3 regions of the Blastococcus sp. KM273129 genome follow, and region 3 is predicted to be linked to each of the others. Evidence: predicted binding sites of a transcription regulator. Region 3 holds the regulator's gene; each other region holds the start of a gene.
What was found. Region 3 encodes LexA, which represses DNA repair genes until DNA is damaged. Its sites were predicted from a motif close to TCGAACANNTGTTCGA; they were not measured.
Positions count from the first base shown of each region.

Region 1 (4,765 bases), on a different contig from region 3:
CTGACCGCCGTCGTCCCCCGTCCGGGCAGCGCCTGGCCCGCCGGTCCCGGCCGCTGGTAGCCTGGGGACAGCGCGTTCCGGCTCATGCCGGGGCGCGCGACGCGTGTACGACCCTCCTGCTGCAGATGCCCTGCAGCCGCGAAGACCAGAGGAGGTGGGGTTCTCCGTGCGTCACTACGAATTGATGGTCATCCTCGACCCCGACCTGGAGGAGCGCACCATCGCTCCCTCCCTCGACCGGTTCCTGACCGTCGTCACCAACTCCGGTGGCACCGTCAAGACCGAGATCTGGGGCCGGCGTCGCATGGCCTACGAGATCAAGAAGCACGTCGAGGGCATCTACGCCGTCGTCGACATCCAGGCCGAGCCCGCCGCGGTGGCCGAGCTCGACCGGCAGCTGAACCTCAACGAGTCGGTCCTGCGCACGAAGCTGATGCGGCCCGAGGTCCACTGACCATGGCCGGCGAGACCGTCATCACCGTCATCGGCAACCTGACCGCCGATCCGGAGCTGCGCTTCACGCCGTCGGGCGCCGCCGTCGCGAACTTCACCGTGGCCTCGACGCCGCGGACCTTCGACCGCCAGTCGCAGGAGTGGAAGGACGGCGAGGCGCTGTTCCTCCGCTGCAACGTTTGGCGGCAGGCCGCGGAGAACGTGGCCGAGTCGCTGACCCGTGGCTCGCGGGTGATCGTCAGCGGTCGCCTCAAGCAGCGCTCCTTCGAGACGAAGGAGGGCGAGAAGCGCACGGTCGTGGAGCTCGAGGTCGACGAGATCGGCCCCTCGCTGCGCTACGCCACGGCCAAGGTCACCCGCGCCTCGCGCGGTGAGGGTGGCGGCGGCTTCAGCGGTGGCGGCGGCGGTGGCTTCGGCGGCGGTGGTGGCGCGAGCGACCCGTGGTCCACTCCCGCCGGCCCGTCGGACGAGCCGCCCTTCTAGAAGGACCTCGTCCTTCTCATCCCTCGCACGCTCGGGACGAGCCTCGGGACGAGGCCGTTCCAACATCTCACCAGGAGAACCCCGGTGCCCAAGCCCCCTGTTCGCAAGCCCAAGAAGAAGGTCTGCCAGTTCTGCAAGGACAAGGCGACCTACATCGACTACAAGGACACGACCCTGCTGCGGAAGTTCATCTCCGACCGCGGCAAGATCCGTGCCCGCCGCGTCAGCGGCAACTGCAGCCAGCACCAGCGGGACGTCGCCACGGCCGTGAAGAACAGCCGTGAGATGGCCCTGCTGCCCTACACCTCGACGGCGCGCTGATCATGAGCACGATGAAGCTGATCCTGACGCAGGAGGTCACCGGTCTCGGGTCCTCCGGCGACACCGTGGAGGTCAAGGGCGGGTACGGCCGCAACTACCTCCTCCCCCGCGGCCTGGCCATCAAGGCCACCCGTGGCGCGGAGAAGCAGGTCGAGTCGCTGCGCCGGGCGCGTGCCGCCCGGGAGGTGGCCTCGCACGAGGAGGCGCAGACCCTGGCCGGTCGCCTGTCCGGGCTCACCGTCCAGGTGCCGGCGCGCGCCGGTGACGGCGGTCGTCTGTTCGGCCGGGTCACCACCGCCGACGTCGCCGCGGCCGTCACGGCCGCCGGTGGCCCGGAGCTCGACCGCCGCCGGATCGAGCTGCCCAGCAGCATCAAGACCACGGGCCAGCACACCGTCACCGTGCGGGTGCACCCGGAGGTCACCGCCCAGCTGACGATCGAGGTCGTCGCAGGCTGACGTGCAGGACCTCCCTGGAGGGAGGTCGGCCACGAGGGGCGTCGGACAGCTGTCCGGCGCCCCTCGTCGCGTCTCCGAGCCGGCTTCTGCCGCCACGGGTCTCCGTGCGTGCCACCACGCCCTGAGGGCGTCCGGGCCTCTCGTCCAGCGTGCGCGGGCCTCGGTGGACAGGAGGGGTGCCTCTGCCGTCTCTGCCGCCCGCTGAGGGCCCGGGCGGCGCGCCCCGGGGGCCACCCGCCCCACCACCCCGGGCGCGGCCCCTGTGAGCCCGGTCCCACCGGCGGCGCACCGGCCGCCGACCCCCGCCGGCGGCCGACCGCGCACCGCTGTGACTCGTGGTGCGTGTCGCGGAAAATTCTTCCGTGGTTTTCCCCGTCCACACCCGGTGGGCAGGGTCCGTGCAGGTCAGCGGCGCTGACCGCGGGGACGGACGGTCGCTGTCCCCCGATCCCTCCACATGTCGACACGCCTCCGTCCACCGACTTGTCCACAAGTTGTGCAGATCGACGTGCACACCTGTGGTGGACGCGGTCTGCGGAGCTTCCTAACGTCCTCTCCGCCACCGAGCGGACGACCGGGATGTCGGACCCCTCCGGTAGGCAGGTGCCGAACAGACGTTCGGCACGGCGCCGTCCGCCGAGCTCGCGTACTTCCCCTGCGCGCGGTGGTGATGCGGGCGCGCCCGCAAGGAGATGGAGGTACCCCCGTGGCGGTGGCCGACGAGTTCAGCCGACCGTCCGTGACGGCGCCGGAGTACGACCGGCAGCCGCCCCAGGACGTCGCGGCGGAGCAGTCGGTGCTCGGCGGCATGCTGCTGAGCAAGGACGCGATCGCCGACGTCGTGGAGGTCTTGCACGGCAACGACTTCTACCGGCCGGCGCACCAGGTGATCTTCGACTGCATCCTGGACCTCTACGGGCGGGGGGAGCCGGCGGACGCGATCACCGTCGCCGCCGAGCTCAACCGGACCGACCAGCTGTCCAAGATGGGCGGCGCGGTCTACCTGCACACGCTCATCCAGTCCACGCCGACCGCGGCCAACGCCGGCTACTACGCCGCGATCGTGGCCGAGCAGGCGGTGCTGCGGCGGCTGGTCGAGGCCGGCACCCGCGTGGTGCAGCTGGGCTACGGCGCGGCCGGCGGGAAGGGCGACGTCGACGACATCGTCGACCGCGCGCAGCAGGAGATCTACGACGTCACCGAGAAGCGCATGAGCGAGGACTACTCGCGCCTCGAGGACGTGCTCCAGCCGACGATGGACGAGCTCGACGCGATCGCCTCCCGCGGTGGCACCGCCCGCGGCGTGCCGACGGGCATCCGCGACCTCGACGAGCTCACCAACGGCCTGCAGGCGGGCCAGATGGTCGTCATCGCGGCCAGGCCCGGTGTGGGCAAGGCCCTGGCCCTCGACACCCCGATCGCCACGCCGTCCGGCTGGACCACGATGGGCGAGATCGGTGTCGGTGACCGGGTGCTGGGCTCGGACGGCCGGCCGACCACGGTGGTGGCCGCGACCGACGTCATGACCGACCGCCCCTGCTTCGAGGTCCACTTCTCCGACGGTTCGGTGATCGTGGCCGATGCGCAGCATCAGTGGCTGACGGAGACCCGGGCCAGCCGCCGGTCCGCCCAGCAGGCGCGGACCGGCCGCAACGGGTACCGCAATCAGCAGACGTTCGCCGAGGTGCGGACGACCGAGGAGATCGCGCGCACCGTCCGGTGCGCCACCAAGGACGCCCGTCTCAACCACTCGGTGCCCAACTGCCGGCCCCTGGACCTGCCGCCGGCCGACCTGCCCATCCCGCCGTACGCGCTCGGCGTCTGGCTGGGGGACGGCACCTCCGCGGCGGCGCAGTTCACCAGCGCCGACCCCGAGATCGCGGTGTACATCGAGGCCGAGGGGCTCGTCGCCCAGCGGACCGGGGCGGACCGGCGGTACTCGTTGCGGCTTCCGGCGCAGGTCTCCGCGGAGATGCGGGCCTGCCCGATGTGCGGCGAGCTCTTCCTCCCGCGGACGTCGCAGGTGCAGACCTGCGGCAAGACGTGCGGTGGCGCGCTGCGCGCCAGTGGCGGCGTCGGTCGCACGGCCACCTGCCCCGACTGCGGTGGTCCCTCGGCCGGTCTGGCGCAGTGCCAGGCCTGCCGGAACGACCACGGCACCGTCAAGGCGCTCCTGCGCGGGCTGGGGGTGCTCGACGACAAGCACATCCCCCTCGCGTACCTCCGCGGGTCGGTGGCCCAGCGGCGGGCGCTGCTGGCGGGTCTGCTCGACACCGACGGCACCGTCACGCCGGGTGGGGCCGTGCAGTTCGCCGTCACCAACCGCCGGCTCGCCGAGGACACCCGTGAACTGGTCGCGAGCCTCGGCCACCGGGTGAAGCTGAGCACCAAGCGGGTGCGCGGGCGGACCGAGGCATCCTCGACCTGCTACACGCTCACCTTCAGCACCGACGACGAGGTCTTCAAGCTCGAGCGCAAGAAGTTGCTGCACAAGGAGCGAGGGGCGCGGACCTTCACCGCCCGCGGCGCCCGCTTCATCACCGACGTCCGGCCGGTCACCAGCGTGCCCGTGCGCTGCATCCAGGTGGACGCGCCGGACTCCCTCTTCCTGGCCGGGCGGAGCTTCATCCCCACCCACAACTCGACGCTGGGTCTGGACATCGCACGCTCGGCCACGGTGAAGCACCAGATGCCCGCGGTGATCTTCTCGCTGGAGATGAGCAAGCACGAGATCACCATGCGTCTGCTGTCGGCCGAGGCGAAGGTGCCCCTGCACCACATGCGCGCCGGCACGCTGTCCGACGAGGACTGGGCGAAGCTGGCCCGCCGGATGGGCGAGGTGGCCGACGCCCCGCTCTACATCGACGACTCGCCGAACATGACGATGATGGAGATCCGGGCCAAGGCGCGGCGGCTCAAGCAGCGCAACGACCTCAAGCTGGTGGTCATCGACTACCTCCAGCTGATGACGTCGGGCAAGCGCGTCGAGAGCCGCCAGCAGGAGGTCTCGGAGTTCTCCCGTGCGCTGAAGCTCCTGGCCAAGGAGCTCG
Region 1 is NZ_SSXB01000021.1:38,480-43,244, reverse strand. Features, by position in the region: gene E9565_RS08775 (hypothetical protein) at 1-4, shown strand, start outside; gene rpsF (30S ribosomal protein S6) at 167-454, shown strand; gene E9565_RS08765 (single-stranded DNA-binding protein) at 457-936, shown strand; gene rpsR (30S ribosomal protein S18) at 1,021-1,257, shown strand; gene rplI (50S ribosomal protein L9) at 1,269-1,715, shown strand; gene dnaB (replicative DNA helicase) at 2,422-4,765, shown strand, end outside.
Region 1: the regulator LexA is predicted to act here: its motif matches at 2,322-2,337, upstream of dnaB (replicative DNA helicase).

Region 2 (4,765 bases), on a different contig from region 3:
CCGGCAGGCCCAGGCAGACCGGGCAGGTCTGGGTGTTGGGCTCGGCGCCGAACGTCGTCGAGCAGCCGCAGAACATCTTCGACGCGGTGCCCAGCTCGACGTGGGTCTCCAGGCCGATGACCGGCTCGTAGCGGGTCAGGACCTCGTCGAGGTCCACGAGGGTGTCGGTCATGAGGGGTCGTCCTCCTTGGGAACGGCCGGGCCCTGCTGCTGGCGGCCGGTCACCACGGCGCCGACGGCGGTCAGCACGCCGAGGACCAGGAACACGGCGAAGACGGCCCGGCCGGTGACGGCCCAGCCGACGACGCCGGCGACGATGACGAACGCGGTGAGCGCCCAGGCCGCCTTGAGCGGGCCGTTCACGCCCGGCCCCCGATCGCGTCGAGCAGGGCGTGCCCGCGGGCGGCGTCCTGCGCGGCCTCCAGCGCGGCCGCGACGCGGTAGCACCGGTCGTCGGCCAGCGCCGGGGCCATGACCTGGAGGCCGACGGGCAGCCCCTCGGAGAGCCCGCACGGGACCGAGATGGCCGGGATGCCCGCGAGGCTGGCCGGCAGCGTGCACAGGTCGGCGGCGTACATGGCGATCGGGTCGTCCACGCGGGCGCCGATCGGCCAGGCCACGGTGGGGCTGGTCGGGCTGACCAGCACGTCGACGTCGTCCCAGGCGCGGGTGAAATCGCGGGTGATCAGCGTGCGAACCTTCTGCGCCTGCCCGTAGTAGGCGTCGTAGTAGCCGCTGGACAGCGCGTAGGTGCCGAGGATGATCCGGCGCTTCACCTCGGGGCCGAAGCCCTGCTCGCGGGTGAGCGCCATCACCTCGTCGAGGTCGCGGCTGCCGTCGTCGCCGACCCGCAGGCCGTACCGGACGCCGTCGAAGCGCGCCAGGTTGGACGACGCCTCGCTCGGGGCGATCAGGTAGTAGGCCGGCAGGGCCAGGTCGAACGCCGGGCAGGACACCTGCCGCACCTCGGCGCCCATGCCCTCCAGCAGCGCGACCGCCTCGGCGACGCGCGCCAGCACCCCGGGCTCGTACCCGTCGGTGTGGCCCTCGCCGCCGAGCTCGGTGACGACGCCGACCCGCAGGCCGGAGAGGTCGCCCCCGGCACCGCGGCGGGCGGCCTCGGCGAGCACGGGGACGGGCGCGTCGATGCTCGTGGAGTCGAGCGGGTCGTGCCCCGCGACGGCCTCGTGCAGCAGCGCGGCGTCCAGCACGGTGCGCGTCATCGGACCGGCCTGGTCGAGGCTGGAGGAGAAGGCGATGAGCCCGGAGCGGGAGACCGACCCGTACGTGGGCTTGTGCCCGACCAGGCCGGTGACGGCGGCGGGCTGGCGGATCGACCCGCCGGTGTCGGTGCCGATGGCCCACGGGGCGAGCCCGGCGGCGACCGCGGCCGACGAGCCGCCGGAGGAGCCACCGGGGATGCGGTCGGTGTCCCAGGGGTTGCGGGTGACGCGGTAGGCGGAGTTCTCGGTGGAGGAACCCATCGCGAACTCGTCCATGTTGGTCTTGCCCAGCAGCACCGTGCCGGCGGCCTTCAGCCGGGCGGCCACGGTGGCGTCGTACGGCGGCCGCCAGCCCTCGAGGATCTTCGAGCCGCTGGTCGTGGGCACGCCCTCGGTGACGACGACGTCCTTGAGCGCGAGCGGGACGCCGGCCAGCGGGCCGAGCTCCTCCCCCTTCGCGCGGGCGGTGTCGACCTGCTCGGCGGCGCGCAGCGCGGCCTCGGCGTCGACGTGCAGGTAGGCGCCGATGGTCGGGTCCTCGGCCTGGATGCGGTCCAGGTAGGCGCGGGTCACCTCGACCGAGCTGAGCTCACCGGCCCGCAGCGCCTCGGCGAGCGCGGCGGCACTGGTGGTGGTGATGTCCGTGGCGGTCACGTCGCTCACGCCTCCTCCCCCAGGATGCGCGGCACCCGGAAGCGGTCGTCCTCCGCGGCCGGCGCGCCGTCGAGGACGACGTCGCGGGGCAGGCTGGGCCGGACGGCGTCGGGACGCATGACGTTGGTCATCGGCACCGCGTGCGTGGTGGGCGGGACGTCGGCGACGTCGGCCTTGCCGACCTGCGCGACGGCGTCCAGCACGGCGGCGAGCTGGCCGGCGAAGAGGTCGAGCTCCTCGTCGCTCACCGCGAGCCGGGACAGGTGCGCCAGGTGGGCCACCTCGTCGCGGGTCAGTTGGCCCTTCGGGGAGGGGGTGCTCATGCTGCGGTGGGACTCCAGTTCGGCAGTGCCCGGCGGCCCGCTCTGGCGCCCGGGACGTGACCGGGCCACTCTACGTGGCGGCCCACCGGCCCTGGTCAGCGTGAGAGGCTCCCCCCGACCGCGATCGACGGAGATCGAACAGGGACCCCCTTCGCCCCACCGCCCGCAGGCTCGCGGCGGGCCCCGGAAGGGGGCCATGGGGCCCACGACCCGGAGGAACCGTGTCCTATCTCCTGCGCCTGGTCCTGCCCGACCGCCCCGGTGTGCTCGGCGCCGTCGCGACGGCGCTCGGCCTCGCGGGCATCGACATCGTCTCGCTCGACGTGCTCGAGCGCGGCAACGGCATCGCGGTGGACGACGTCGTCGTGGACCTGCCGGGCGACCGGCTGCCCGACAGCCTGATCACCGCCGCGCAGACCGTGCCCGGGGTGCAGGTGGAGTCGCTGCGCCCTTTCGCCGGCCCCCTGGACACCCACCGGGAGCTGGACCTGCTGGACGCCCTGGCCCGCGGTGACCGCCCGCCGACCGCGCTGCTCACCGAGTCGCTGCCGCGGGTGTTCCACAGCGGCTGGGTGGTGATCCTCGACGACTCGGGGCAGCCGGCGCCGCTGGCCGACGGCGCGGTGCTCGCCGCGTCGGAGGCGGCCCCCTCCTTCGCCCACCTGACGCTGCCGTGGCTGCCGCTGACGGGGCCGCGGCTGCTGCCCAGCGACGAGCCGTGGCTGCCCGAGCGGTGGCAGGAGATGGCCATCGAGATGATGGCGGTGCCCTACGGGGCCGGCCGGGCGATCGTGCTCGGGCGCTCGGGGGGCCCGGCCTTCCGCCGCTCGGAGCTGCTCCGGCTGGCCCACTTCACCGGCATCGCGACGACGGTGGCGCACCTCCCGCCCGGCTGAGTCCGGCCGCTCGCCGCCGAACCGGGCGCCCGAGCGGCTGACCTGGATCTTTGCCCTCATCCCATGTTGCAGCCACGGGTATTCGAACGTATGATCGAACACATGGTGCACGTGGCGGACCGGGTGGCGCAGAGTGCAGCCGGGCCCCGCTGCGGCTTGTGCGAGTCGTCGGCAGCAGTGCCACCGGCAGCCGGGTGGGCGGCCGGTCCGCTCGGTGCCGTGCAGGCGGCTGATCGCGAGATCGCCCGCCAGACGGCCCGGCGCGCGCGGGCGGTGGCCGAGTTCGCCGCGACCCGTCCCGCGTCGGCTGACCGGCCGGCCGGTCAGCCGGGGGCGATGAGCGAGGCGCGGCGAGCCGCCCGGCCGGAGGTGCTGGCCGGGGTCAGCGAGTGGGCGGCGCAGGAACTCGTGGTGGCGCTCTCCCTCTCGGCCCAGGCCGCCGATCAACTGCTCACCCGGTCGCTCACGCTGGTGCACCGGCTCCCGGCGACGTTGGACGCGTTGGAGCGCGGCGAGATCCACCCCGGGCACCTGTGGCCGATGCTGGAGCGGGTGGCGACCATCGCCGACGCGGCGCGGCGAGCCGCCGTCGAGCGCGATCTGCTCGCGTGGATGTCCGGCCGGGTCACCACCCCTGCGCAGCTCGGCGCCAGGGCACGCCGCCTCGGCCTGGCCCGGGACGCGCGCGACGAGGCCGCTCGGCTGGCCGCGTCCCTGCGGGAGCGGGGCGTCTCGGTGCGGTCGGATCGACGTGAGGGGATGGCCGCCTTCGGCGCACTCCTGACGGTGCCCGAGGCGCAGGCGCTGCTCGATGCGCTGGGGCGGTACGCCGACGCGCTCGATGAGCCAGGGGACTCCCGGACCCGCGGCCAGAAGATGGCCGACTGCCTGCTCGACCTGGTGCTGCGGCCGGAGGAGCACGACCTCCCCGCCGTGCAGGCCCAGCTGACCGTGGTGGCCGGGGTGCGCAGCCTGCTCGGTGGCGACCAACCCGGCGAGATCGGCGGTGAACCGGTGCCGGCCGAGGTCGTCCGCGCCCTCGCCCGGGCCCTGGGCCTGCTGCCCGGGTCGGCGGCGGATGGCGAGGCGGAGGCTGCCACGAACCCGGACGCTGCCGGTGGGGCCGACGATCGACCGCCCGCTGCTGGCCTTGCCGCCGGGCCGGGTGACGCCTGCCCCACCGACGGCTGGCCGATGGACACCTGGCCCACGGAGTGGCGGGAGGCCGACGAGCGGTGGTGGGCGGAGGTCGAGGCGCGTGCTCTCCGGGGTGAGTGGGGCGGCGCCGAGTACACACCGGAGGACGAGCTGCTCCGGCGGTGGGCCGAGGAGGCGCCCTACGTGGCCTGGCTCGAGAGCGTCGGTGCCTTCGACGATCCCGCGCCCGCCGCTGACCCCGATGCCGGCTCGGGATCAGGCCGCCACCCTGATCTCAGCTCCGGTTCGTCGGGTCGCCCCGACCCCGGTCCCGGCTCCTCCGGCCGCACCGACCCCCGCACCGGTCCGCGGTGCGACTGCCCTGCCGATCCCGGACCAGCACCTGGCCACCGGCCCGTGGCAGAGCCGGCACCCGCGACGGATCACGGTGACGGCGACGACTCCGGTCGCTGGGCCGGCGCTCATGGGTCTCTGCGAGCTGCCGCAGATGCCCTCCTCGACCTGGACCGGG
Region 2 is NZ_SSXB01000003.1:2,847-7,611, forward strand. Features, by position in the region: gene gatB (Asp-tRNA(Asn)/Glu-tRNA(Gln) amidotransferase subunit GatB) at 1-172, opposite strand, end outside; gene E9565_RS01660 (hypothetical protein) at 169-363, opposite strand; gene gatA (Asp-tRNA(Asn)/Glu-tRNA(Gln) amidotransferase subunit GatA) at 360-1,886, opposite strand; gene gatC (Asp-tRNA(Asn)/Glu-tRNA(Gln) amidotransferase subunit GatC) at 1,883-2,200, opposite strand; gene E9565_RS01675 (ACT domain-containing protein) at 2,422-3,096, shown strand; gene E9565_RS01680 (HNH endonuclease signature motif containing protein) at 3,316-4,765, shown strand, end outside.
Region 2: the regulator LexA is predicted to act here: its motif matches at 3,179-3,194, upstream of E9565_RS01680 (HNH endonuclease signature motif containing protein).

Region 3 (4,765 bases):
CGGCCTGGAGTCCGCGCCGTTCGACATCTTCAGCCCGTGGGGGATCATCTTCGTCCTCTCCCTCTTCCTCTACCCCCTCGTCTTCCTCCCGGTGTCGGCCGCGCTCGAGGGCATCGACCCGGCGCTGGAGCACGCGGCGGCCAGTCTCGGTGCCTCCCGGGCCCGGGTGCTCCGGACGGTGACGTTCCCGGTCATCGCGCCGGCGCTGATCGCCGGGTCGATCCTCGTCTTCGTCAGCGCCGCGGTGATCTTCGGCCCGGTCGCCATCCTGGGTGCGCCGACCGGGTTCCAGACCATCCCGACCGTCCTGCTGAGCCTCATGCAGTTCCCGCCCCGGATCGAGGCGGCGGCGGTCATCTCCGTGCCGATCCTCGTGATCATCGCGGGACTGCTGCTGGTCCAACGGCGTCTCGTCGGGGGGAAGAAGTTCACCGTCATCGGAGGCAAGCCGGGGCGGCAGGAGCTGACCCACCTCGGTCCCGCCGGCCGGGTCGCGGGGCTGGCCTTCTGCACGCTGGTCGTCGTCCTCAGCATCGTGCTGCCGTTCGGCATCCTGCTGGCGACGTCGTTCCGCGAGGCCCTCGGGCGACCGTTCGGGGCGGACAACTTCACGCTGACCGGCAACTACGAGCAGGTGTTCAGCCAGCCGCTGATCACGGCGGCCATGGGCAACAGCTTCTTCCTGGCCGTGGCGGCGACGGTGCTGGCGCTCGCGCTCGCGCTGCTCGCTTCGTGGCTCGTGCACCGGACCAGGGCGCGCAGCAACGCGGTGATCGCACCGGCGATGGCGGCCCCGCTGGCGTTCCCGGGCGCCGTCCTCGGTATCGGGCTGATCATCGCCTACGCCGCGCCGCCGTTCGGTCTGGGCGGGTCGCTCACCATCCTCCTCATCGCCTACGTCGGCAGCGCGCTACCGCTGACCTTCGCCTACGTGCACGCGGGCATGGGGCAGATCGGCGCCGAGGTCGAGGAGGCGTCGCGGAGCCTGGGCGCCTCGTGGGCTCGCACCTGGCGGCGCATCACCGTGCCGTTGCTGCGCCCGTCGCTGCTGGCGGCGGGGCTGCTCAACTTCGTCCTGCTGTTCCGGGAGCTGGAGATGTCGGTGTTCCTCTACACCGGCGCCAACCCGACCATCGCCACCGTCCTCTACAACCTGTCCAACGAGTCGCTGTACCAGCGGGTGGGTGCTCTCTCGGTGGTCATCCTGCTGATCAACATCGTCGTGGCGGTCATCGCCATGCGACTGCTCGACCACCGGCCCGGCGAGTCCCGCCGTCGCCGGACGACGCCCCGTCCAGACGCCCACGCATCCTCGGAGGAAGCCGCATGACCGTGACCACGACCGACGTAGGCCCCGGGGTCCACCTGCGCTACGAGACCCCGCACATCGCCGTCCTCAGCCTGGACAGCCCGCCCTCGAACACCTTCAGCTGGGAGAGCCGGCGGTCGTTCATGAGGGCGCTCGACATCCTGGACGCCGACGAGCAGGTGCGCTGCCTGGTCATCACCGGGGAGGGGCGGGCGTTCACCGCAGGTGCCCACCTCGGCGAGGACCAGTCCATGAGCGACGAGCAGCTCGAGGACTACCTGGCCGGGTTCGGCCGGGTGCTGAACGGGGTGCAGAACTTCCGGGCACCGGTGATCGCCGCGATCAACGGGGCGACCATCGGCGGCGGGCTGGAGTTCGCGCTCTGCTGCGACATCCGCATCGCATCCACCGAGGCGTTCTTCGTGGCTGCCGGGGTGAACGTGGGGCTCATCGTGAGCTTCTGGCGTCTTCCGCGTGTCATCGGCCTGGGGCCGGCCAAGGAGATCCTGCTGACCGGGGCCCGGTACACCGCGCAGCAGGCGCTGAACTGGGGCCTGGTCACGGAGGTGCACGAGCCGGCCGACCTCATGACGGCCGCGCTCGCGAAGGCCCAGCGGATCGCCACCCGTGCGCCGCTGTCCGTGGAGGCGACGAAGGAGGCGGTCACCGGGGCGTTCGAGATGGACTTCGCGCAAGGGCAGGCGCTGCAGACCAAGCGCTTCCTCGAGATGTTCCGCACCGACGACCACCAGGAGGCGCTGCAGGCCTTCTTCGAGAAGCGGGACGGGAACTACCAGCGGCGCTGATCACCGCGCCCGTGCACGTCGGTGGCCGGCCGGCACGAAGCCCCGGCCGGCCACCGACGTCGTGTCGTCAGACCCGGCGCAGGACCGAGACCACCCGGCCGAGGATCGTCGCCTCGTCGCCCGGGATGGGCTCGTAGGCCGGGTTGTGCGGCAGCAGCCACACGTGACCGTCCCGCCGCTTGTAGGTCTTGACGGTCGCCTCGCCGTCGATCATGGCGGCGACGATCTCCCCGTTCTCGGCAGTGGGCTGCTGGCGGACGACGACCCAGTCGCCGTCGCAGATGGCGGCTTCGACCATCGAGTCGCCGGCCACCTTGAGCATGAAGACGGTCCCCTCGCCCACGAGCTCGCGGGGGAGCGGGAAGACGTCCTCCACCGCCTGTTCGGCCAGGACCGGGCCACCGGCGGCGATCCGCCCGACGAGCGGGACGTACGTGGGGGCGGAGGCCTGCTCGCCGTCGGCGACCACCGGCGGCTCGGCATGCGTGGCCGCGCCCCGGCCCGTGTCACCGGGGAGCCGGACGTCCAGCGCGCGGGGCCGGTTGGGGTCGCGCCGCAGCCAGCCCTTTTTCTGCAGCACGGACAGCTGGTGGGCGACCGAGGACGCCGACGACAGCCCCACCGCCTCGCCGATCTCCCGGACCGACGGCGGGTAGCCCCGGCGGTCGATGGAGTCGCGGATCACCTCGAGGACCCGCCGCTGCCGCTGGGTGAGCCCGTCGCCGTCAGCCGTGCGATCGGGGAAGGTGCGCACCGACGCGGTGCCGCCCGCCTCCGGGGTCGCCCCGCGCGTGCCGCGCCCACCGCCGGAGGTCCCGCTCGAGTCCGCCACGTCTCCTCCTCGCCGGCTGCCCGTGCAGCGCTCGACCGTCGTCGTCCGCTGAACGGTAGCGCCGATCCCGGGCCAGTTCAAACACACGTTCGAAAGTTCTCCGTGTCGCATCGCTTCTGTCGGCATCGTCCGGTAGACATCGGACAGGCGTTCGAATCGAACAGGTGTTCGGGCCGGCGGGGTGCCGGCCAGGAGGGCGGGAGACATGGACAGCGGTGCTGCGTTGCGCGTCCGCGCGGAGTCGTCGGTGGGCGTGGCGCACGGCAGCGCGGCGCGGGTGCCCGCGCGCCACCTGAGGGTCCTGCCACCGCCCCGCGCCTACGCGGAACCCGTCGCGCCCGCGACCCGCCAGGGGGAGTCCCGGCCGGCGGGCCGCGCCCGGACGGTCGCCGGCCGGGCGGTGCCGCCGCCGGTCCCAACGCTCCGGCTGACGGCGCGCGGGCGCCGCGTGGTCGCGGTGGCCGTCCTGCTCCTGGGTCTCGGGGTGGTCGCCCTCGTCGGCGCCGCCCTCGGCGAGGACGGGGGCGGGCTGGAGCTGATGGGCACGACGAAGGTGATCGTGGAACCCGGGGACACGCTCTGGTCGATCGCGGGTGCAGCAGCCGGGGGGCGCGACGTGCGCGACGTCATCGTCGACATCCGCCGGCTCAACGAGCTCGGGAGCGCGGCGATCGCTCCCGGTCAGGTGCTGCTGCTGCCCTGATCGGCCGGTCCCGTGCAGCCGCGCGGCCATGGCGAGAGGTTCACAATGCCCGTTCGACGACTTCGTCAACCCTCTGTGTCGGCGCGTTCACGCAGTGTGCTCATGGCCCGCCTACGGTCATCCCGTGTCCAGCGTCATGGAGAGTCGCGCCGCGGTGTTCACCAGCCAGCCCCAGGTCGTCGAGGTCCACCAGGCGGGGAACTGGTGCGCCGGCGAGCTCCTGGGCTGGCGGCACGACGACGCGGGCGCCTGCCAGATGTGGGTCCGCGTCGTGGTCGACGGTGTCGAATGCACGGCCTGGACCGATCTGGCAGCGGTGCGACTGCCCGAGCCGCCGCCCGCCGAGGCCGTCCCGGCGACGCGGGTGATGCCCGCGCAGGCGCCTTCCCCGTCGCAGGAGGCCGGCCCGGTCGCCCATGACGAGACCGCCGGTCTGCCGCTGGAGCGGGATGCGGGCGTCCGCCCGGCCACCGCTCGCCCCGAAGGGCGTCGGCGAGCTCCCGAGGTCGCCGAGAGCCCGGCCACTCCGAGGCCGGCGACCGCGGCCGGTCGTCACCGGGCCCCGGCGACCGCTTCCGCCCCTGCCGTCGGTCGGCACCGGGCCGCCGACACCGGTCACCTCGAGCCGGTCGTGACGGGTGGGCCGGTCGTGGCGCGTGGCAACCGGTCCGGCGCGTGGGCGGTGCCCGCGGCGCGCGCCGCCCACCCGGTGGAGCGGCGTCCGGCCGGGCACGGCTGGACCCCTCCCGCGGACGTCGAGCCCGACCTGCTCACCCGGCCGATGCGCCTGGGGAACCAGGTCCCGCACTCCCGGCGGCCCCGGTTGGACGGCGCCGTCCACGTCTGACCCGCTCGCGCCCCGTGACGGAGGCCCGGCGGCCGGCCTCGCCCTGCTGCCGTACATGGCCTCCGGGTGGTCGTCGGCCGGGTGGCCGGCGCGCTCGCGGTGTGTCGGGTGTGCGGTCGACCGTGCCCGGCGCGACGGGTGCCCTCCCGCGGGGCGTTCGTCGGCGTGTCGCCGCGGTGCCGCTGTGACGGCTGGGGGCCGCTGTTCCGCCTGCGCACCGCAGTGTCGGGGCGGAACACGCCGGAGAAACGATCACTTGCACATCTTG
Region 3 is NZ_SSXB01000001.1:48,432-53,196, forward strand. Features, by position in the region: gene E9565_RS00250 (iron ABC transporter permease) at 1-1,330, shown strand, start outside; gene E9565_RS00255 (enoyl-CoA hydratase/isomerase family protein) at 1,327-2,115, shown strand; gene lexA (transcriptional repressor LexA) at 2,183-2,947, opposite strand; gene E9565_RS00265 (LysM peptidoglycan-binding domain-containing protein) at 3,153-3,650, shown strand; gene E9565_RS00270 (hypothetical protein) at 3,775-4,497, shown strand.